Caldimonas thermodepolymerans: one gene and its partner. The protein of the gene in region 1 binds, or shares a complex with, the protein of each later gene. Links are inferred from orthologs where the notes say so. Each region holds a gene or a part of one and is shown on either strand. Other genes may lie near its edges. The genes, in order: IS481_RS13310 and smc.

Region 1 (9,504 bases):
CCTCTACAGCTACGAGCTGGCCGGCGTGCTGATGCTGACGATGGCGATGACCGCCTTGCTCGGGCGCAACTACCGGCAGGCGATGGAACGCGTCATCGAGCTGAAGGTGCGCACCGAGCAGCTGGCCGAGCAGCTGCGCGTCGAGAAGGAGGTCGCCGAGGCGGCGCGCCGCGACGCCGAGGTGGCGAATCGCGCCAAGACCCAGTTCTTCGCCGCCGCCAGCCACGACCTGCGCCAGCCGCTGCATGCGGTGGGCCTGTTCGCCGAGGCGCTGCGCAGCAAGAGCCGCGACGAGGAAGTGATCCAGCTCGTCAACAGCATCAACAGCTCGGTCGACGCGCTGGAAGGCCTGTTCAGCGAGCTGCTGGACATCACCAAGATCGACACCGGCGCGGTGGAGTGCCGCCCCGAGCACTTCAGCCTGCGCGACATCTTCGCGCGCCAGCGCCTGCACTACGAGCCGATCGCGTTCGAGAAGGGGCTGGAACTCAAGTTCCGCGGCGGCCATCACCATGCCTACGCCGACCCGGTGCTGGTCGACCGCATCCTGCGCAACCTCATCTCCAACGCGATCCGCTACACCGAGGACGGCGGCGTGCTGGTCAGCTGCCGCGCGCGCGGCGACCGGCTGCTGTTGCAGGTGTGGGACTCGGGGGTGGGCATCCGCGAGCAGGAGCTGGGACGCATCTTCGAGGAGTTCTACCAGGTCAAGGTCGACCAGCCCCTGCCGCCGCACCAGCGCAAGGGGCTGGGCCTGGGGCTGGCGATCGTGCGGCGCCTGGCCGACCTGATGCAGGCCGAGCTGACGGTGCGCTCGGTGCCCGGACGCGGCACGGTGTTCTCGCTGTGGGTGCCCAAGGGCCGTCCGCCGCGCATCGAGGAAGCCACCGCGCCCCGCAGCGCGCCGCTGGGCCTGACGCTGGACCGGCGCCACATCGTCGTGGTCGAGGACGAGCCCGCGGTGCGCGAAGGGCTGGAGGTGCTGCTCAAGAGCTGGGGGGCGACGGTCTACGCCTTCGACACGGTCGAGCCGTGCCGCCAGTGGGCCGCGCAGGCCAGCCAGCAGGGGCTGCGCCCGGACCTGGTCCTGGTCGACTACCGGCTGGATGCGAGCAGCAACGGCATCGACGCGCTGAAGATGCTGCGCGGGTTCTTCGACGCTTCCCTGCCCGCCATCATGGTCACGGGCAGCACCACCGCGACGCTCGAGGCCGAGGCGCAGAAGCATGACTTCCACCTGCTGTTCAAGCCGGTGGTGCCGAACAAGCTGCGCGCGATGATCGCGTTCAAGCTCAACGTGCGGAGCCGGTGATGGCCGAGCGTGCTTCCCGGGTGCAGCTGGAGTTCCAGCTCGACGACGATGACCTGGCGCCGGGCGCGGCAGGGCTGGCCGCAGCTGCCGCGGTGGCGCCCGGCTTCGCCATGCCGGGCGGCGACGCACCGCACGAGGCACGGACCCGTCGTCCGCGCCGGCAGCCGCCGGTCGAGAAGATCGAAGGCTGCCTGTGTGCGCACGAGGTGCTCGAGCGCTTCGAGGCCCGGCGCGCCGAGTGGTTTGGCGAGGAGCTCGCCCCCTTCGTCGAGGGCATTGCCCAGCAGCTGCGCCAGGAAGCGCGCCTGAGCGAGCACCTGCACGGGCTGCCGTGCACCGACCACCGTGCCGTCTGGTTCGACGAGATGGTGTCCGACGCCGCGATCGAGGAGCCGGTGGCGCGCCGGCTGCGCGTCTGGCAGCCGCCGGTGTGGTGGATCGCGCCGATCGTGCGCCGCCACGGCCGCCCGCTGCGCATGAAGCTGCCGTTGGCGCAGGCCGACGAGCTGGCGCAGGAGCTGGCCGAGCAGCTTCCGCCCGAGTGGCGCAACAAGCGCGTGGTGGTGCAGCTGGAGGTCGAGACGCGGCTGTACTGGGGCGGCTGCGCGCCGCGCGGCTGGACCCCGCCGCCGCCCGGCGAGGAGGCCGCGCGCATGCCGTGGCAGCCGTGCAGCTTCCGGGGTGACGGCATCGGGTTCTCGGAAGACCTGCTGTACCTGAAGAAGGGCCAGCCGACCTGGCTGCACGACGCGAACCGGGTCCAGGCGCCGGAGGTGCGGCGCTCGATGCGCCCGGGCGTCGGCCTGCTGGTCGCGGTGCCGGTGTTCACCTTCGAGCTGCAGGAGACCACCTTCGCCTGGATCAAGCGGCAGGCGCTGCGCGTGCTGCGCTGGCTGGGCATCCGCAAGACCATCGCCGACCGCGATCCGACCTTCGTGCAGCGGCTGCGCGAGGACGAGGCGTGGTGGGCGCAGGTGTTCGGCGAGCCGGAGCCGGGGCCGGACGTGCTGCGGCTGGCGCAGAAGCGCGGCGCGCGGCTTGCCCCTGCCTCGCGGCCGGCGGTCGCGCACCGTCCCGAGCAGCCGGCCGGCGACCGCCACGTGGTGCTGATCCATGGCGGCCTGAGCTCGGCGCGCAGCGGCTTCGGCGCCTGGCTGGAGACCGACGCCGCCCAGGTGCGGCAGGCCGGGCCGTGGCGGCGCATGCCGCTGCTCGACGGCTGCTGCACCTGGCGCTTCGAGCATGACACCTTCCTGCGCGTGGCGCGCAACATCGACCAGCTCGTCGACGCGCTCGACCGCGCGGTGATCGGCGACCGGCCCGAGGGCACGCTGGTGCTGCTGGCGCATTCGCGCGGCGGCAACGTCGCGCGCTTCGCGCTGCCCCGGCTGCGCCAGCGCTGGCCGGGCTGGCGCTTCTACGCGCTGACGGCCGGTTCGCCGCACCAGGGCACCGGGGTGTTCCGCAGCATCGGCCGGCGCTGGTCGGGCGCGGCGGTGCTGGTCGGCTGGGTGCGCGACCTGGCCTCGGGGATCCTCGACAAGCAGCACCTGGTGCAGCTGACCATCCTCGAACGCGCGCTGGCCTACGACATCCCGCCCGGCTTCCGCGACGTGGAACCGGCCGGGGTCGCGCGCATGGCGCGGCGCCATCCGGGGATGCCGGAGGGCATGTGGGTGTGGGGCTCGGAATGGGGCCCGGGCGACAGCCGGCCGATCGGCGAGCGCGTCTGGCACCGCGTGATCGAGGACTGGGCCGGCTTCGAGGCCGACGGCGACGGCATCGTGCCCAAGCAGTCGGCGCTGGCGGGCCTCGCCGAGGCGATGGACGCCTCGCCGGTGTTCCACACCGAGTACTTCGAGCACGAGCCGACCGTGCGGCAGATCCGCGCGCGGCTCGAATCGCTGCTGGCGCCCTGAGGCGCCGGCGCGCTCAGATCTCCAGGTTGTCGATCAGGCGCGTGCGGCCCAGGCGCGCGGCGCCCAGCACCACCAGCGGCTCGCCGGCGGCACGCTCCTGCGGCGTGGGGGGCAGCAGGTCGCGCTGGCGGCGGATCGCGACGTAGTCCGGCGTCCAGCCGCGCGCGCGCAGCTCCTCCATCGCCGCCTGCTCCAGCGCGGCCAGCTCGGCCGTCTCGCCGTTGCGCAGGCGGCGCTGGATGTCGCGCAGGGTCATCGACAGGCGCACCGCCTCGGCGCGCTCGGCCTCGCTCAGGTAGCTGTTGCGCGACGACAGGGCCAGCCCGTCGGGCGCGCGCGCGGTCTCGCCGGCGACGATTTCCACCGGCAGGGCCAGCTGCTGCACCATGCGGCGGATCACCAGCAGCTGCTGGTAGTCCTTCTTGCCGAACACCGCCACGCGGGGCTGCACGCAGTTGAACAGCTTCAGCACCACGGTGCAGACGCCGTTGAAGAAGCCCCGACGGAACGCGCCTTCCAGGATGTCGGCCAGTTCGGCCGGCGGCTGCACGCGGTAGACCTGCGGCTCGGGGTAGAGGTCCTCCTCGCGCGGGGCGAACACCACGTTGCAGCCGACGCTGCGCAGCAGGTCGCAGTCGCGCTCGAAGGTGCGCGGGTAGCTGTCGAAGTCCTCGTGCGGCGCGAACTGCAGCCGGTTGACGAAGATGCTGGCCACCACGGGGCCGCCACGTTCGCGCGCGAGCTTGAGCAGCGACAGGTGCCCCTCGTGCAGGTTGCCCATCGTGGGCACGAAGGCCGTCGCGGTGGCACCGGCCAGGGCCTGGCGCAGTTCGGGGATGGTGTGGACGATGCGCATGGGCGTGGATCCGGTCAGTAGCCGTGCAGTTCGGGGTCGGGGAAGCGGCCGGCCTTGACGTCCTGCACGTACAGGCGCACGGCGTCCTCGATGCTGGCGGCACCGGCCATGAAGTTGCGCACGAAGCGCGGCAGCCGGCCGCGGGTGACGCCGAGCATGTCGTGCAGCACCAGCACCTGCCCGCCGCACCGCGGGCCGGCGCCGATGCCGATGGTGATGAGGTCCGGCCGGGCGGCGCCGATCTCGGCGGCCAGTGCGCTGGGCACCAGCTCCAACACCAGCATCGCCGCGCCCGCGTCGGCCAGTTCGGCGGCGTGGCGCTTCAGCGTCGCGGCCGCCGCCTCGTCGCGGCCCTGGACGCGGTAGCCGCCCAGCGCGTGCACGCTCTGGGGCGTGAGCCCGAGGTGGGCGCACACCGGGATGCCGCGCGCGACGAGGAAGCGCACGGTCTCGGCGGTCCAGCCGCCGCCTTCGAGCTTGACCATCTGCGCACCGGCCTGCATCAGCGCCACGCTGCTGCGCAGCGCCTGCTCGGGCGAGGCCTCGTAGCTGCCGAACGGCAGGTCGGCGACCAGCCAGGCGCTGCGGTTGCCGCGCGCCACGGCGCGGGTGTGGTAGACCGCGTCCTCCAGCGACACCGGCAGCGTGGAGGGCTGCCCCTGCAGCACCATGCCCAGCGAGTCGCCCACCAGCAGGCAGTCGACGCCGCAGTCGTCCAGCAGCCGGGCGAAGCTGGCGTCGTAGCAGGTCAGCATGGCGATCTTCTCGCCGGCGGCGTGCATCTCGCGCAGGCGGTGCAGCGTCACGGGCTTGCGGCCGGTGGCGCCGGCATCGGGGGTGGCGTGGGAACTCATCGCGCCGTCTGGGGGGGCTGGTCCGAAGTGGAGCGGATTCTAGCCACCCGCGGCCGGCGATGCTGCATCGCACAACCGCTTCCCACCGGGTCGGGGGGAGGGCCTCAGGCCGGCTGGTAGGCCAGGCGCACGTAGATCGGGGCGTAGGCCTCGGCCTGGGTCACCTCGATCAGGCGCTCGCGGGCGAGCTCCAGCATCGCGATGAAGGTGACCACCAGCACCTGCGGACCGCGCGAGGGGTCGAACAGTTCCTGGAACTCGACGAAGCGCCGGCCTTGCAGCGTGCGCAGCACGATGCTCATGTGCTCGCGCACCGAGAGTTCCTCGCGGGTGATCTTGTGGTGCTGGGTGAGCTTGGCCCGCTTGAGGATCTCCAGCCAGGCCTCGCGCAGCTCGTCGATGCTGACGTCCGGGAAGCGCGGCTTGAGCGACTGCTCGATGTAGACCTGCGCGCGCAGGAAGTCGCGGCCCAGCAGCGGCAGCTGGTCCAGCTTGGCGGCGGCCAGCTTGATCTGCTCGTACTCGAGCAGGCGGCGCACCAGCTCGGCGCGCGGGTCCTCGGGCTCCTCGCCTTCCTCGGTCTTCTTCGGCGGCAGCAGCATCCGCGACTTGATCTCGATCAACATCGCCGCCATGAGCAGGTACTCGGCGGCGAGCTCGAGGTTGGTCGAGCGGATCTGGTCGACGTAGCTGAGGTACTGGCGCGTGACGTCGGCCAGCGGGATGTCGAGGATGTTGAAGTTCTGCTTGCGGATCAGGTAGAGCAGCAGGTCCAGCGGGCCTTCGAAGGCCTCGAGGAAGACCTCCAGCGCATCCGGCGGGATGTACAGGTCCTGCGGCAGCTCGAACAGCGGCGCGCCGTAGAGCTTGGCGACCGCCACCGTGTCGACCACCTCCGGCAGGCCGGCACCGACGGATTCGGTTTCGGGCGCCTCCGGCGCCGGCAGGTCGGTCGTCACGGCTGCTGGACGGGGCTCAACGCGACGAGCCCTTGGTCAGGTAGACGTAGGGCGGCTGCGGCACGCGCGCGGCCTGGTAGGCCTCCAGCGCCTCGCGGTCGAGTTCGCGGTCCCACAGCAGGGCGCGGCCTTTGCGCTGCTCCTCTTCCAGTTTCGGGTTCTTGGCCTTCAGTTCCTCCAGGAACTGCGTGACTTCGGACTTGTAGGGTTTCCAGAACAGAGGCATGGCTTTCAGGACCCGGCCGGTGGCCGTCGCTAGGTGAACTCGAGGATTTTACCGGGGCCCGGCGCCGTCGCCCCGCGCCCCCCCTGGCGGGCAGGCCGGGCGGGGCGCCGTGGCGGCCTCAGGCGGCCGCGCTGTCGGGCTTGAGGGCGTCGGCCTGCGGCGCGCCGGCCGGGGACGGCGCCTGCGCGGCAGCTGCCGGGGACTGGTGCGCCAGCGTGATGGCCTCGCCCAGCGTGTCGACGATGTGCTGCGCGCCGATGCGCTCGATGAAGCCCGAGCGCCGGATCAGGCCGAGCGGCTGCTCGTTGAGCTCGCACAGGATCAGGCGCACGCCCTTGCGGGCCAGGTCGCGGTGCAGCTGCTCCAGCGCGTCCAGGCCGGTGGTGTCCACCGAGATCAGCTGGTGCATCTCGAGGATCAGCGCGCGCGTCTCGGGGCGCAGCTGGCGCGCCACGTCCTCGATCTTGCCGACCGCGCCGAAGAACAGCGAGCCGTACAGCGCCAGCGCCTGCACGTCGCGCCCGGCCGCCGGCAGCGGCAGCTCGGCGATGCGGAACAGCACGCTCATGCGGTAGATGAAGAACACGCAGGCCAGCACCAGGCCCGCCTCCACCGCGACGGTGAGGTCGAACACCACGGTCAGCACGAAGGTGCCGACCAGCAGCACGCGGTAGGGCATGTTGAAGTGCTTCAGGCGCGCGAACTCGCGCCACTCGCCCATGTTCCAGGCGACGAACAGCAGGATGCCGGCCAGCGCCGCGAGCGGGACGCTGGAGGCCAGCGGCGCGGCCACCAGCACGATCAGCAGCAGCGTCAGCGCGTGCACGATGCCGGCCACCGGCGTGGCCGCGCCCGAGCGCACGTTGGTGACGGTGCGCGCGATCGTGCCGGTGGCGGGGATGCCGCCGAAGAAGGGCGTCACGATGTTGGCCACGCCCTGCGCCATCAGCTCCTGGTTGGGGTCGTGGCGCGGCAGGTCGGTCATGTTGTCGGCCACGCGCGCGCACAACAGCGACTCGATCGCCCCCAGCATCGCGATCGTGATGGTCGGGATGAACAGCTGCTTGGCACCTTCCCAGCTGAAGTCGGGGAACTGCAGGCTGGGCAGGGCCTGCGGGATGCCGCCGAAGCGCGAGCCGATGGTCTCCACCGGCAGGCCGAACAGCGCGGTCGCCGCGGTGGCCAGGCCGAGCGCGATCACCGTGCCGGGCAGCCGCGCCAGCGTGCGCAACCAGCGTTCGCTGCGCGAGGCCAGCCCCGAGGGCAGCGGCAGCGCGTACAGCTTGGGCCAGACCACGACGATGGCCAGGCAGGCCAGGCCGGTGGCCACCGCGTACGGGTTCAGCGTGTCCAGGTGCCGCGCCAGCACCGCGATCTGGGTGAAGAAGTCTGCCGGCAGGTTCTCGATCTGCAGGCCCAGCAGGTCCTTGACCTGCGACAAGGCGATCAGCACCGCGATGCCGTTGGTGAAGCCGATCACGATCGACACCGGGATGTAGCGCACCAGCACCCCGAGCTTGAACAGCCCCATCAGGAACAGCAGCCCGCCGGCCAGCACGGTGGCGATCAACAGGTTGCCCAGGCCGTAGCGCTGCACGATGCCGTAGACGATCACGATGAACGCGCCGGCCGGCCCGCCGATCTGCACGCTCGAGCCACCCAGCGCCGCGATCAGGAAGCCGGCGATGATCGCGGTGAACAGGCCCTGCTCGGGCTTGACCCCGGAGGCGATCGCGAAGGCCATCGCCAGCGGCAGCGCGACGATGCCCACCGTCAGGCCGGCCGAGAGGTCGGAGGCGAAGCGCTGGCGGTCGTACCCCTGGATGGCGGACAGCAGACGCGGACGGAACGGGGCCAGCTCCAGGCCGGGCAGCCCCGGGAACTTGATGCTCATCGGTTCGTTCTTCTCTACTGCAGTGCGGATCTGCCGCGCCCGGCAGACGGGCCGGGACGCGCAGGATGCCTGTCGGGCGTGAGGTCGGCGGCCGAAGCTGGCGAGGTCAGGCAGGCCGCGATAGGCTAGCGCAGTTTCCTTCTCCGAGCCTTTCATGCAAGCTTCGCGCAACATTCTGCTCGACCTTTTCCACGCCGCGGTGCGGCGCGCGTCGCCGGCGCATTGCCTGGCCCCGTACCTGCCGCCCCCGCCGCGCGGCCGCACGCTGGTGCTGGGAGCGGGCAAGGCCGGCGCGGCGATGGCGGCGGCCGTCGAAGCCGCCTGGCCAGCCGGGGCGCCGCTGTCGGGGCTGGTCGTGACGCGCTACGGCCACGTGCCGCCGCAGGCGCGCCTGCAGCGCATCGAGGTGGTCGAGGCCGCGCACCCGGTGCCGGACGACGCCGGCCGCCGCGCCGCGGAGCGCATCGCCGCGCTGGCGCAGGGGCTCACCGCCGACGACCTGGTGCTGTGCCTGATCTCGGGCGGCGGCTCGGCGCTGCTGTCGCTGCCGGCGCCGGGCGTGAGCCTGGCCGACAAGCAGCGCGTCAACCAGGCGCTGCTGCGCAGCGGGGCGACCATCGGCGAGATGAACTGCGTGCGCAAGCACCTCTCGGCGATCAAGGGCGGGCGGCTTGCGGCGCGCTGCGCGCCGGCGCGCGTGGTCACGCTGCTGATCTCGGACGTGCCGGGCGACGACCCGGCGGTGATCGCCAGCGGCCCCACGGTGCCGGACCCCACCACCTGCGCGGACGCGCTGCGCATCCTGGAGCGCTACCGCATCGAGGTGCCGCCCGAGGTGCGAGCGGCGCTGGCCGACGGCCGGCTGGAGACGCCCAAGCCGGGCGACCCGCGCTTTGCCGGGCACGAGGTGCACCTGGTCGCGACGCCGCGCCAGTCGCTCGAGGCCGCCGCGCAGGCGGCGCGTGACGCGGGGCTGGCCGCCTACGTCCTCAGCGACCAGATCGAGGGCGAGTCGCGCGTGGTCGGGCAGGTGCACGCGGCGCTGGCGCGCCACGTGGCCCGCCACGGGCAGCCGTTTGCCGCGCCCTGCGTGCTGCTGTCCGGAGGCGAGACCACGGTCACGGTGCAGGGCCGGGGCGGCCGCGGCGGACGCGCCACCGAGTTCCTGCTCGGCGCGGCGCTGGCCCTGCAGGGCGAGGCGGATGTCCACGTGCTGGCCGCGGATACCGACGGCATCGACGGCTCCGAAGACAACGCCGGCGCCATCGTCGCGCCCGACACGCTGCAGCGCGCTGCCGCGCTGGGGCTGGACGCGCGTGCCTGCCTCGACCGCAACGACAGCTACGGCTTCTTCGCGGCGCTCGGTGACTTGGTCGTCACCGGTCCGACGTACACGAACGTGAACGATTTCCGCGCCCTGCTGGTGGGCGCGCCGCCGGCTTCCTGCGGTTGACACCCTCTTACGCTTGCAGCCTGGGCTGCGG
Region 2 (10,703 bases), 830 kb from region 1 along the record:
CACGCGCACGAGTACCCGTTCTGCTCGCAGCTGGCCGCGCAGTTCGACACTCCCTACGTGCTGTACGTGGCCGCGCTGTTCCATGACGTGGCCAAGGGCCGTGGCGGCGACCACTCCGAACTGGGGGCGATGGAGGTGCGCCGCTTCTGCCGCGACCACGGCCTGCCCCGGGAGGACGCGAAGCTCGCCGAGTTCCTGGTGCAGCATCACCTGACGATGTCGCGCATCGCGCAGAAGGAAGACCTCAGCGACCCGCAGGTCATCGAGAACTTTGCCGCGATCGTCGGCAACGAGCGCTACCTGACGGCACTGTACCTGCTGACCGTGGCGGACATCCGCGGCACCAGCCCCAAGGTGTGGAACGCCTGGAAGGGCAAGCTGCTGGAAGACCTGTACCGGCTGACGCTGCGTGCGCTGGGCGGCACCCGGCCCAACCTGGACGCCGAGATCGAGGCGCGCAAGCAGGAGGCCCTGCAGGACCTGGCGCTGCACTCGCAGCTGCCCGGCACCCAGGAAGCGCTGTGGAAGACGCTGGAAGTCAGCTACTTCGCGCGCCACGAGGCGGGCGACATCGCCTGGCACGCCCGCTCGCTGTGGCGCCATGTCCAGACGCAGCAGCCGATCGTCAAGGCGCGCCCCTCGCCGGTCGGCGAAGGCCTGCAGGTGCTGGTCTACGCCCCCGACCGCGCCGACCTGTTCGCGCGCATCTGCGGCTACTTCGACGGCGCCGGCTTCAGCATCCTGGACGCCAAGATCCACACCACGCGCGCCGGCTACGCGCTGGACACCTTCCAGGTGGTCTCACCCTACACCGACCACCACCGCGACCTGGTCGCGCTGGTCGAGACGCAGCTGGTGCAGGCGCTGGAAGACACCGGGCCGCTGCCCGAACCGAGCCGCGGGCGGCTGTCGCGGCGAGTCAAGTCCTTCCCGGTGCAGCCGCGCGTGATGCTGCGCCCGGACGAGCGCGCGCAGCGCTGGCTGCTGAGCGTCTCCGCGAGCGACCGCACCGGCCTGCTCTACTCGATCGCGCGGGTGCTGGCCAAGTACCGTGTCAACCTGCAGCTGGCCAAGGTCACCACCCTGGGCGAGCGGGTCGAGGACACCTTCCTGATCGACGGGCCGGCGCTGGCCCAGGCGCGCACCCAGCTCGAGCTGGAGTCCGACCTGCTGGACGCGCTGGCCTGATGCGCCCGCGGACGGCGGTTCAGTCGTCCGAGGCCGCGTCCAGCCCGGGGAACAGCACCTCGGTGTAGCCGAAGCGCGTGAAGTCGCGGATGCGCATCGGATAGAGCTTGCCGATCAGGTGGTCGCACTCGTGCTGCACCACCCGGGCGTGGAAGCCCTCGGCCTCGCGCTCGATGCGCCGGCCCTGCGGGTCGTAGCCCGTGTAGCGGATGTGCTTCCAGCGCGGCACCACGCCGCGCATCCCCGGCACGGACAGGCAGCCTTCCCAGCCCTCTTCCTCGTCGTCGGACAGCGGCTCGATCGACGGGTTGATCAGCACGGTGCGCGGCACCGGGGGCGCGTCCGGGTAGCGCGGGTTGTGGTCGAAGCCGAAGATCACCACCGCCAGGTTCACCCCGATCTGCGGCGCGGCCAGTCCCGCGCCGTTGGCGGCAGCCATCGTGTCGAACATGTCGGCGATCAGCGCGCGCAGTTCCGGCGTGTCGAACTGCTCGACCGGCCGGGCCACCCGCAACAGGCGCGCGTCGCCCATCCTCAGGATCTCGCGGACTGCCATCGTCGCCCTCCTTCAGCCGGCGCCCTGCAGCAGCTGCTGCAGCCCCGCCTCGTCCAGCACGGGCACGCCCAGCTCCTGCGCCTTGGCCAGCTTGCTGCCGGCTTCCGCGCCGGCCACCACGTAGTCGGTCTTCTTCGACACCGAGCCGGCCACCGTGCCGCCGGCGGCCTCGATCAGCTCCCTGGCCTGGTCGCGCGTCAGGTTCGGCAGCGTGCCGGTCAGCACCAGGGTCTTGCCGGCCAGCGGCTTGGGCGCGGCATCGGCCTGGCCGTCGCTTTCGCTCCAGTGCACGCCGGCCTCACGCAGCTGCTGCACCACCTCGCGGTTGTGCTCCTGTTCGAAGAAGGTGCGGATGCTCTGCGCCACCACCGGGCCGACATCGTTCACCTCGAGCAGCTGCTCGACGCTCGCGTCCATCACGCGCTCCAGCGTGCCGAAGTGGCGCGCCAGGTCCTTGGCGGTGGTCTCGCCCACGTGGCGGATGCCCAGCGCGTACAGGAAGCGCGGCAGCGTCGTGTCCTTGCTCTTCCCGAGCGCCGCGACGAGGTTGGCGGCACTCTTCTCGCCCATGCGGTCCAGCGCCGCCAGCTGCGCGACGTCGAGCCGGTACAGGTCCGGCAGCGTGCGCACCAGGCCGCCGTCCACCAGCTGGTCGACGAGCTTCTCGCCCAGGCCTTCGATGTCCATCGCGCGCCGGCTCGCGTAGTGCAGCAGCGCCTGCTTGCGCTGCGCGGCACAGAACAGCCCGCCGGTGCAGCGGTGCTCGACGCTGCCCTTCTCGCGCCGGACGTCGCTGCCGCACACCGGGCAGTGGCGCGGCATGCGGAAGTTCGGCACGTAGTCATTGCGCGGGCCGGGCACGCGGCCCACCACCTCGGGGATCACGTCGCCGGCACGGCGCACGATGACCGTGTCGCCCACGCGCACGCCCTTGCGCCGCAGCTCGAACAGGTTGTGCAGCGTCGCGTTGCTGACCGTCGTGCCGCCGACGAACACCGGTTCCAGCTTGGCCACCGGCGTCAGCTTGCCGGTGCGGCCCACCTGCACCTCGATGCCGTTGAGCCGCGTCATCTCCTCCTGCGCCGGGTACTTGTGCGCGACCGCCCAGCGCGGCTCGCGCGTCACGAAGCCCAGCTGCTTCTGCAGGTCGATGCGGTTGACCTTGTAGACCACGCCGTCGATGTCGAACGGCAGCTGGTCGCGCAGCTTCGCGATGCGCTCGTGGTAGGCCACCAGCCCTTGCGCGCCATGCACCACCGCGCGCAGGTCGTTCACCGGCACGCCGAAGGCGGCGATCGCATCCAGCGTCGCGCTGTGCGTGGCCGGCGCGTCCCAGCCCTCGGTCACGCCCAACCCGTAGGCGTAGAAGCTCAGCTTCTTGTCGGCCAGCCCCTTGGGGTCGAGCTGGCGGATCGCGCCGGCGGCGGTGTTGCGCGGGTTGATGAAGGTCTTCTCGCCGCGCTCGCGCTGGCGGGCATTCAGGCGCTCGAAGTCGTCGCGCCGCATGTAGACCTCGCCGCGGATCTCGATCAGCGGCGGCGCCTTGCCACGCAGCCGCAGCGGGATCTGGCCGATCGTGCGCACGTTCTGCGTCACGTCCTCGCCGGTCTCGCCGTCGCCGCGCGTGGTCGCCTGCACGAGCACGCCGTCCTCGTAGCGCAGGTTGATGGCCAGCCCGTCGAACTTCAGCTCCGCGCAGTACTCCACCGGCGGCGCATCGGCGTCCAGCCCCAGCTCGCGCCGCACGCGCGCGTCGAAGGCCTGCGCGCCGCCGGCGGTGGTGTCGGTCTCGGTGCGGATCGACAGCATCGGCAGCGCGTGCTTCACCGGCGTCAGGCCGTCGAGCACCTTGCCGATCACGCGCTGGGTCGGCGAGTCCGGGGTCAGCAGCTCGGGGTGCGCGGCCTCGATCGCCTGCAGTTCCTGGAACAGGCGGTCGTACTCGGCGTCCGGGATCTCCGGCGCGTCGAGCACGTAGTAGAGGTAGGCATGGTGGTTGAGCTGCTCGCGCAGCCAGGCGGCGCGCTCGGCCGGGCCGTCGGCGCGCGCCCCCGGCGCGTCGTCAAACAGGTCGGGCGTCATCGTCCGGCCCCCTTCAGCTGAAGAGCCGGCGCGCCGCGGGCGAGCCGGCACCCAGGCCCCGCTCTTCCAGCGTCTGGTACAGCTGCTCCAGCTCGCGGCCGATGGCCTCGAAGGCCGGCCCGGTGAGCGGCTGGCCGGCGTCGTCGACGATCACCGCGTCCATGTCCTGCGCCAGCGCCTGGGCACTGGCCTGCCAGGCCTGGAAGGGCTGTTCGCCCGGCGCGGTCTGCGGCACGTCGAAGGACAGCGTCACGTCGCGCACCGCGGCCAGGTTCGGGTCGTCGGCAAAGGCCGCCTGCGGGTCGAACTGCAGGCTCAGCACCGGCGGCGAGCCCTCCTCCCGCGCCGGCAGCACCAGGCGGCCGGGCACCACGCCCGGCACGAAGCCGTGGCGGCTGGCGTGCTGCTGCAGGTACGACACCGTCCAGGCCGCGCCCTTGGCGTGCAGGCGGCAGGCCAGCTGCGCGTCGTGCTGGCTGGCGAACTGGTCCAGCTCGCGGGCGCGCGCGACCACGTCCAGCATGTCCGGGAAGTCCACCGCGGCGCCGAGCGCGTCGGCAAAGGCCTGCACCTTCTGCACGAACTCGGAATACTCGATCTCGTTCAGCGCGCCGGTGCGGTTGGCCAGTTGCACGCCGGCCTGGAACTCGCGGTAGCTGTGGCCGGGTTGGGGCGCCTCCCATTCCGAGGTCTCGACGTTGAGCGCCTCGATGAAGAACGGCTTGCTGCCGGCGCGGCGCGTGGGCGGCAGGTGGGCGAGCACGCTGTCGCCGCTGACCGGCGTCTCGGTCGACAGCGTCGCGATCGCGTCGACCAGCGGGTCCAGCCGCACGCCCGGGTGGCGCCGCAACGCCGGCAGCGGGCTGACCAGCGGCGGCACGGACGGCAGCGCGTCGGCCTCCGTCCCCTCGCCCGCGGATGCCGCGTCGCCCGGCTCGCCGAAGCTCGGTTCGATGTGGCGCGGCGGCTCGGCGGGGCGCCGTTCGGCCGTGCGCACGCCGGCGCGTCGGGCCTGCCAGGCGCCATGCGCCACCACGCCGGCCAGCACCAGGCCGCCGACGATCGCCAGTGCGGTCTGCAGGCTGCTCACGCTGCCTCCGCCATGCTGATCGCGGCTTCCATGTCGACCGCCACGATGCGGGAGACGCCCTGCTCCTGCATCGTCACGCCGATCAGCTGCTCGGCCATTTCCATCGCGATCTTGTTGTGCGAGATGAACAGGAACTGCGTGTTCTTGGACATGCTCTTGACCAGGTTGGCATAACGCTCGGTGTTGGCGTCGTCGAGCGGGGCATCCACCTCGTCGAGCAGACAGAACGGCGCCGGGTTGAGCTGGAACATCGCGAACACCAGCGCGATCGCGGTCAGCGCCTTCTCACCGCCGGACAGCAGGTGGATGGTGCTGTTCTTCTTGCCCGGCGGCTGGGCCATGACCTGCACGCCGGAATCGAGGATCTCGTCGCCGGTCATCACCAGCTTCGCGTTGCCGCCGCCGAACAGGCTGGGGAAGAGCTTGCCGAAGTGCTCGTTGACGATGTCGAAGGTCTTCTTCAGCAGGTCGCGCGTCTCCATGTCGATCTTGTGGATCGCGTCTTCCAGCGTGCGGATCGCGTCGTTCAGGTCCGACGACTGCGCATCCAGGAAGGTCTTGCGCTCGCGCGCGGCGGCCAGTTCGTCCAGCGCCGCGAGGTTGACCGCGCCCAGCGCGTTGATCTCGCGGTTGATGCGGTCGATCTCGCCCTGCAGGCCGTAGAGCTTGACGTTGCCTTCCTCGATGGACTTCTGCAGCGCCTCCAGGTCGACCCCGGCCTGGGTCAGCTGCTCCATGAACTGCGCGCCGCCGAGCGACGCGGCCTGCTCTTCCAGCTGCAGCTTGGTGATGCGGTCGCGCAGCGGCTGCAGGCTGCGCTCGAATTCCATGCGCTGCTCCTCGGCGCGGCGCAGCTTGGCGGCCAGGTCGTCGTACTCGCTGCGCTTGGCCGCCAGCGCCGACTCGCGGTCCAGCTTGACGGCCAGGGCTTCCTCCAGGCCGGCCTGCGCCGCGGCGTCGTTGAAGCCGTCCAGCTCGGACTGCAGCTGCTGCGCGGTCTGCTCGTTGAGCGCGATCTGCTGGTTGGCCGTCTCGATCGAGCGCTGCAGCTCGCCCCGCCGCGCGGCCAGCGCGCGCGCCGAGAACTGCGCCTCCTGGGCCTCGCGCTCCAGCGAACGCAGCTGCTCGCGCGCCTCGTTGAGCTTGCGCTCGGCCTCGATCACCGCCTCTTCCAGCTCGGCGTGGCGCTCCTGCTCGTTGGCCAGCGCCATGTCGAGCTCCTCGAAGCGCGCCTCGCCGGTGGCGCGGCGCTCGTTGAGCTCCTCGAGCTGGCCGTCGATCTCGGCGAGTTCCTCCTCGATCTGCCCGCGCCGGGCGCTGGTCTGCTCGGCCTGCTGGGTCAGGCGCAGCAGCTCGACCTGCAGCTGGTAGGCGCGCGACTGCAGCTCGGCGGCCTCGCGGCGCGCGCCGGCCAGCCGCTGCGTGGCGTCGGTGTAGGCGGCCTCGGCGCGCACCAGCGCGGTGCGGGCGTCTTCGGCGATCAGGGCCTGGGCGCGTACCTGGCGCTCCAGGTTCTCGATCTCCTGCGCGCGCTGCAGCATCCCGGCCTGCTCGGAGTCCGGGGCGTAGAAGCTCACCGAGTACTGGGACACCGCATGCCCCTCGCGGGTCATGATGACCTCGCCGTGCGTGAGCTTGCCGCGCTCGGCCAGCGCCTCGTCCAGCGAGGCAGCGGTGTAGACGCCTTCCAGCCAGTCGTTGAGCAGCGCCTTGAGCCCTGCGTCGTTCAGGCGCAGCAGGTCCGACAGGCGCGGCAGCGTCTGGTGGGTGTTGCTGATCGCCGCCGACGGCAGCGTGTAGAACGCCAGCTTGGCCGGCGGGGCGTCGCTCGCGAAGGCGCGCACGGTCTCGACCCGGCCGACCTCCAGCGCGTTGAGCCGCTCGCGCAGTGCCGATTCCAGCGCGGTTTCCCAGCCCGGCTCGATGTGCACCTGGGTCCACAGGCCCGGCAGCCCGTCCAGCCCGTGCTTGGCCAGCCACGGCTTGAGCTTGCCTTCGGTCTGCACCTTCTCCTGCAGTGCGCGCAGCGCCTCCAGGCGGGCGCTCAGGTCGGCCTGCCTGGCGGTCTCGGCGTTGACCTGCTCCTGCTTGGCGCGGCGGTCCTCGTCGAGCTGCGGCACCTGCTCGGTCAGCTCGTGCAGGCGTTCCTCGGCAATCGCCAGCGCCTCGGCGGCCTGCTCGTGCTGGCGGGTCAGCTCGGCCAAGCGCAGCTCGTCGGGCGCGGCCAGCCCCTTGACCTCGCTCGCCAGGCGCTCGCGGCGCAGCGTCAGCTGGCGCGCCTGTTCCTCGACGTTGCGCGACTCGGCCGCCAGCAGCTGGATCTGCTGCTGCACGTTGGCGACGGCCGATCGCTGCTCGTTGGCGCGCTGGGTGGCCGCACGCACCGCGTCCTCGTAGCCGGGCAGGTTGGCCGCCTGCTCCTCGGCCTGCGCGGCGAGGATCTCGGCCTGTTCCTCGGCCTGCGCGATCTGCTCGGCGATGGTTTCCAGTTCGGCCTCTGCATCGGCGCGCCGCTGCGCCCACTGCTCGCTCTGGGCCTTGAGCTCGACCAGGCGCTGCTCGACCCGCTGGCGACCCTCGACCACGTAGCGGATGCGCTCTTCCAGGCGGCTGACCTCCAGGTTGGCCTCGGCCAGCGCGGCCTGCGCGGTGTGCAGCTCGTCGCTGGCGGCATAGTGGGCCTGCCGGATGGTCTCCAGCTCGGCCTCGACGTGGCGCAGCTCGGCCAGGCGCGCCTCCAGCGCGTTGGTGGCCTCCAGCACCTCCTTGTGCAGGCGCTCCTGCTCGCTGGCCGCGTCGCGGTGCTTCAGGAACCACAGCTGGTGCAGCTTCAGCGTGCCCTGCTCCTGCAGCGTGCGGTACTGGGTCGCGACCTCGGCCTGCTTCTCGAGCTTCTCGAGGTTGGCGTTGAGCTCGCGCAGGATGTCCTCGACGCGGGTGAGGTTCTCGCGCGTGTCCTTGAGCCGGTTCTCGGTCTCGCGGCGGCGCTCCTTGTACTTCGAGACGCCGGCGGCCTCCTCGAGGAACATGCGCAGCTCCTCGGGCTTGGACTCGATGATGCGGCTGATCGTGCCCTGGCCGATGATCGCGTAGGCGCGCGGGCCCAGGCCCGTGCCCAGGAACACGTCCTGCACGTCGCGGCGGCGCACCGGCTGGTTGTTGATGAAATAGCTGGAGGTGCCGTCACGCGTGAGCACGCGCTTGACGGCGATCTCGGTGAACTGGTTCCACTGCCCGCCGGCGCGCGCGTCGCTGTTGTCGAACACCAGCTCGACGCTGGCGCGGCTGGCCGGCTTGCGGTTGCTGGAACCGTTGAAGATGACGTCCTGCATCGACTCGCCGCGCAGCTCGGACGCCTTGGACTCCCCCAGCACCCAGCGCACGGCGTCCATGATGTTGGACTTGCCGCAACCGTTGGGGCCGACCACGCCGACGAGCTGGCCGGGCAGCTGGAAGTGGGTCGGCTCGGCGAAGGACTTGAAGCCGGACAGCTTGATCGAGTTCAGGCGCATGGGCTGGAAACCGCACGGGGCGGCGCACGCCTGTCGCAAAGCGCCACCAACACCGCTTTAAGTGCTTGATTTGCTTGGAAAATCTCGCGCTCCGGCGAGTTTCGATCGAGGCGGGATGATACCATCCGCCCCTTCGCTGAACTGTGTCCAGAGCTGTCGTTTTCACCATGCCCAAGACCGTGTCGAGAACCGCCTCCCGTCCTGCCGCCACCAAGGCCGCAGCCCCCAAACAGCGCCCGGTGCCGGCCACGCCGCCCTCGGCACCGTCCAAGGAGCTGCATGTCTTTCCGAACCCGGCCCCGAAGCGGGACTATGTGATCCAGTTCCAGATCCCCGAGTTCACCTGCCACTGCCCGCTGACCGGCCAGCCCGACTTCGCGCACTTCACGATCGACTACATCGCCGACAAGCTGTGCGTGGAGCTCAAGAGCCTGAAGATGTACATGTGGAGCTACCGCAACGAAGGCGCGTTCCACGAGAAAGTCACCAACGACATCCTGGATGACATCGTCAAGGCGATCGATCCGCGCTACATCCGCATCACGGCCAAGTGGTACGTGCGCGGCGGCATCTACACCAACGTCGTCGCCGAGCATCGCAAGAAGGGCTGGAAGCCCCAGCCGCGCATCGAGCTGCCGCAGCACGCGCACGAGACCGGCCTGCTCGGCTGACGCCCGGGAATCCGCGATGAACCCCCTGCTCTCCAAGCTGCAACCCTATCCGTTCGAGCGGCTGCGCGCGCTGGTCAAGGACATTCAGCCCAACCCGGCCTACCGCCCCATCAGCCTGGGCATCGGCGAGCCCAAGCACCCGACGCCGGCCTTCATCCAGCAGGCGGTCACGGCCGCGCTGGCGGGGCTGGCCAACTACCCGGCCACGGCCGGTGACATCCGGCTGCGCGAGGCGATGGCCGGCTGGGTGCAGCGCCGCTACGGCGTCACGCTCGACCCGGCGACCCAGGTCCTGCCGGTCAACGGCACCCGCGAGGCGCTGTTCGCGCTGGCGCAGACCGTGATCGACCCGACGCGGCACCGCGACCAGGGGGGGCCGGTGGTGGTCTGCCCCAACCCCTTCTACCAGATCTACGAAGGCGCGGCCCTGCTGGCCGGCGCCCGCGTGGCCTACGCCAACAGCGACCCGGCGCGCAACTTCGCGCCGGACCTGACGGGCATCCCCGAGGCCACCTGGGCCGCCACCCAGCTGCTGTACGTCTGCTCGCCGGGCAACCCGACCGGCGCGGTGATGTCGCTCGACGAGTGGGCGCGCCTGTTCGAGCTGAGCGACCGCCACGGCTTCGTGATCGCCTCGGACGAGTGCTACTCCGAGATCTACTTCCGCGACGACCAGCCGCCGCTGGGCGGGCTGGAGGCCGCGCTCAAGCTGGGGCGCGGCGACTTCCGCAACCTGATCGCGCTGACCAGCCTGTCCAAGCGCTCCAACGTGCCGGGCATGCGCTCCGGCTTCGTCGCCGGCGACGCGCAGATCCTGAAGTCCTTCCTGCTGTACCGCACCTACCATGGCGGCGCGATGAGCCCGGTGGTGCAGCAGGCCAGCATCGCGGCCTGGGGCGACGAGCAGCACGTGGCCGAAAACCGGGAAAAGTACCGCGCGAAGTTCGCCAAGGTGACACCGATGCTGGCCGAGGTGCTGGACGTGGCGCTGCCCGATGCCGGCTTCTACCTCTGGGCCAAGGTGCCGGGCAGCGACACCGAGTTCGCCCGCGGGCTGCTCGCTCAATACAATGTCACCGTCCTGCCCGGCAGCTATCTCGCGCGCGAAGCGCACGGCATCAACCCGGGCGCCGGGCGCGTGCGCATGGCGCTCGTTGCCGAAGTCGACGAATGCGTCGAAGCGGCCGAACGCATCGTGGCCTACGTCCGATCCCTGTCCTGAAGTACACGACAACACCATGACCCAACAACTCGAAGCCCTCATCAACCAGGCGTGGGAGGACCGCGCCAGCCTCTCCCCCAGTGCTGCCCCGGCCGAGGTGCGCGATGCCGTCGAGCAGGTGATCGCCGACCTGAACAAGGGCCGCGTGCGCGTGGCGGAGAAGATCGACGGCCAGTGGGTCACGCACCAGTGGATCAAGAAGGCGGTGCTGCTGAGCTTCCGCCTGAAGGACAACGCGCCGATGCACGCCGGCGACCTGGGCTTCTTCGACAAGGTGCAGACCAAGTTCGCGCACCTGTCCGAGGAGGAGATGCGCGCCACCGGCGTGCGCGTGGTGCCGCCGGCCGTCGCGCGCCGCGGCAGCTACATCGCGAAGAACGTG

Evidence for each region.
Region 2: the proteins of IS481_RS13310 (region 1) and smc are in contact, whole or in part, in a crystal structure (PDB 3ZGX), measured with the Bacillus subtilis proteins. The link is inferred for Caldimonas thermodepolymerans from one-to-one orthologs.

Annotation. Positions count from the first base shown.
Region 1 is NZ_CP064338.1:2,819,713-2,829,216, reverse strand. The notes cover bases 3,974-6,840. They hold IS481_RS13310 (segregation and condensation protein A), read right to left. Parts: upstream 5,901-6,840; coding sequence 5,046-5,900; downstream 3,974-5,045. Other genes in these bases: IS481_RS13300 (SulP family inorganic anion transporter), read right to left, coding at 6,245-6,840; IS481_RS13305 (DUF3460 family protein), read right to left, coding at 5,917-6,126; panB (3-methyl-2-oxobutanoate hydroxymethyltransferase), read right to left, coding at 4,102-4,941; panC (pantoate--beta-alanine ligase), read right to left, coding at 3,974-4,087. Outside these bases: IS481_RS13330 (ATP-binding protein), read left to right, coding at 1-1,312; IS481_RS13325 (lipase family protein), read left to right, coding at 1,312-3,231; more of panC, read right to left, coding at 3,245-3,973; more of IS481_RS13300, read right to left, coding at 6,841-8,020; IS481_RS13295 (glycerate kinase type-2 family protein), read left to right, coding at 8,175-9,473. UniProt on the Bacillus subtilis protein: Participates in chromosomal partition during cell division. May act via the formation of a condensin-like complex containing Smc and ScpB that pull DNA away from mid-cell into both cell halves.
Region 2 is NZ_CP064338.1:1,988,570-1,999,272, forward strand. What follows is about bases 4,713-8,778. They hold smc (chromosome segregation protein SMC), read right to left. Parts: upstream 8,429-8,778; coding sequence 4,913-8,428; downstream 4,713-4,912. Other genes in these bases: IS481_RS09330 (cell division protein ZipA C-terminal FtsZ-binding domain-containing protein), read right to left, coding at 4,713-4,916; queF (preQ(1) synthase), read left to right, coding at 8,596-8,778. In the rest of the region: IS481_RS09315 ([protein-PII] uridylyltransferase), read left to right, coding at 1-1,188; def (peptide deformylase), read right to left, coding at 1,208-1,744; NAD-dependent DNA ligase LigA, read right to left, coding at 1,757-3,826; more of IS481_RS09330, read right to left, coding at 3,840-4,712; more of queF, read left to right, coding at 8,779-9,099; dapC (succinyldiaminopimelate transaminase), read left to right, coding at 9,116-10,321; dapD (2,3,4,5-tetrahydropyridine-2,6-dicarboxylate N-succinyltransferase), read left to right, coding at 10,338-10,703. UniProt on the Bacillus subtilis protein: Required for chromosome condensation and partitioning.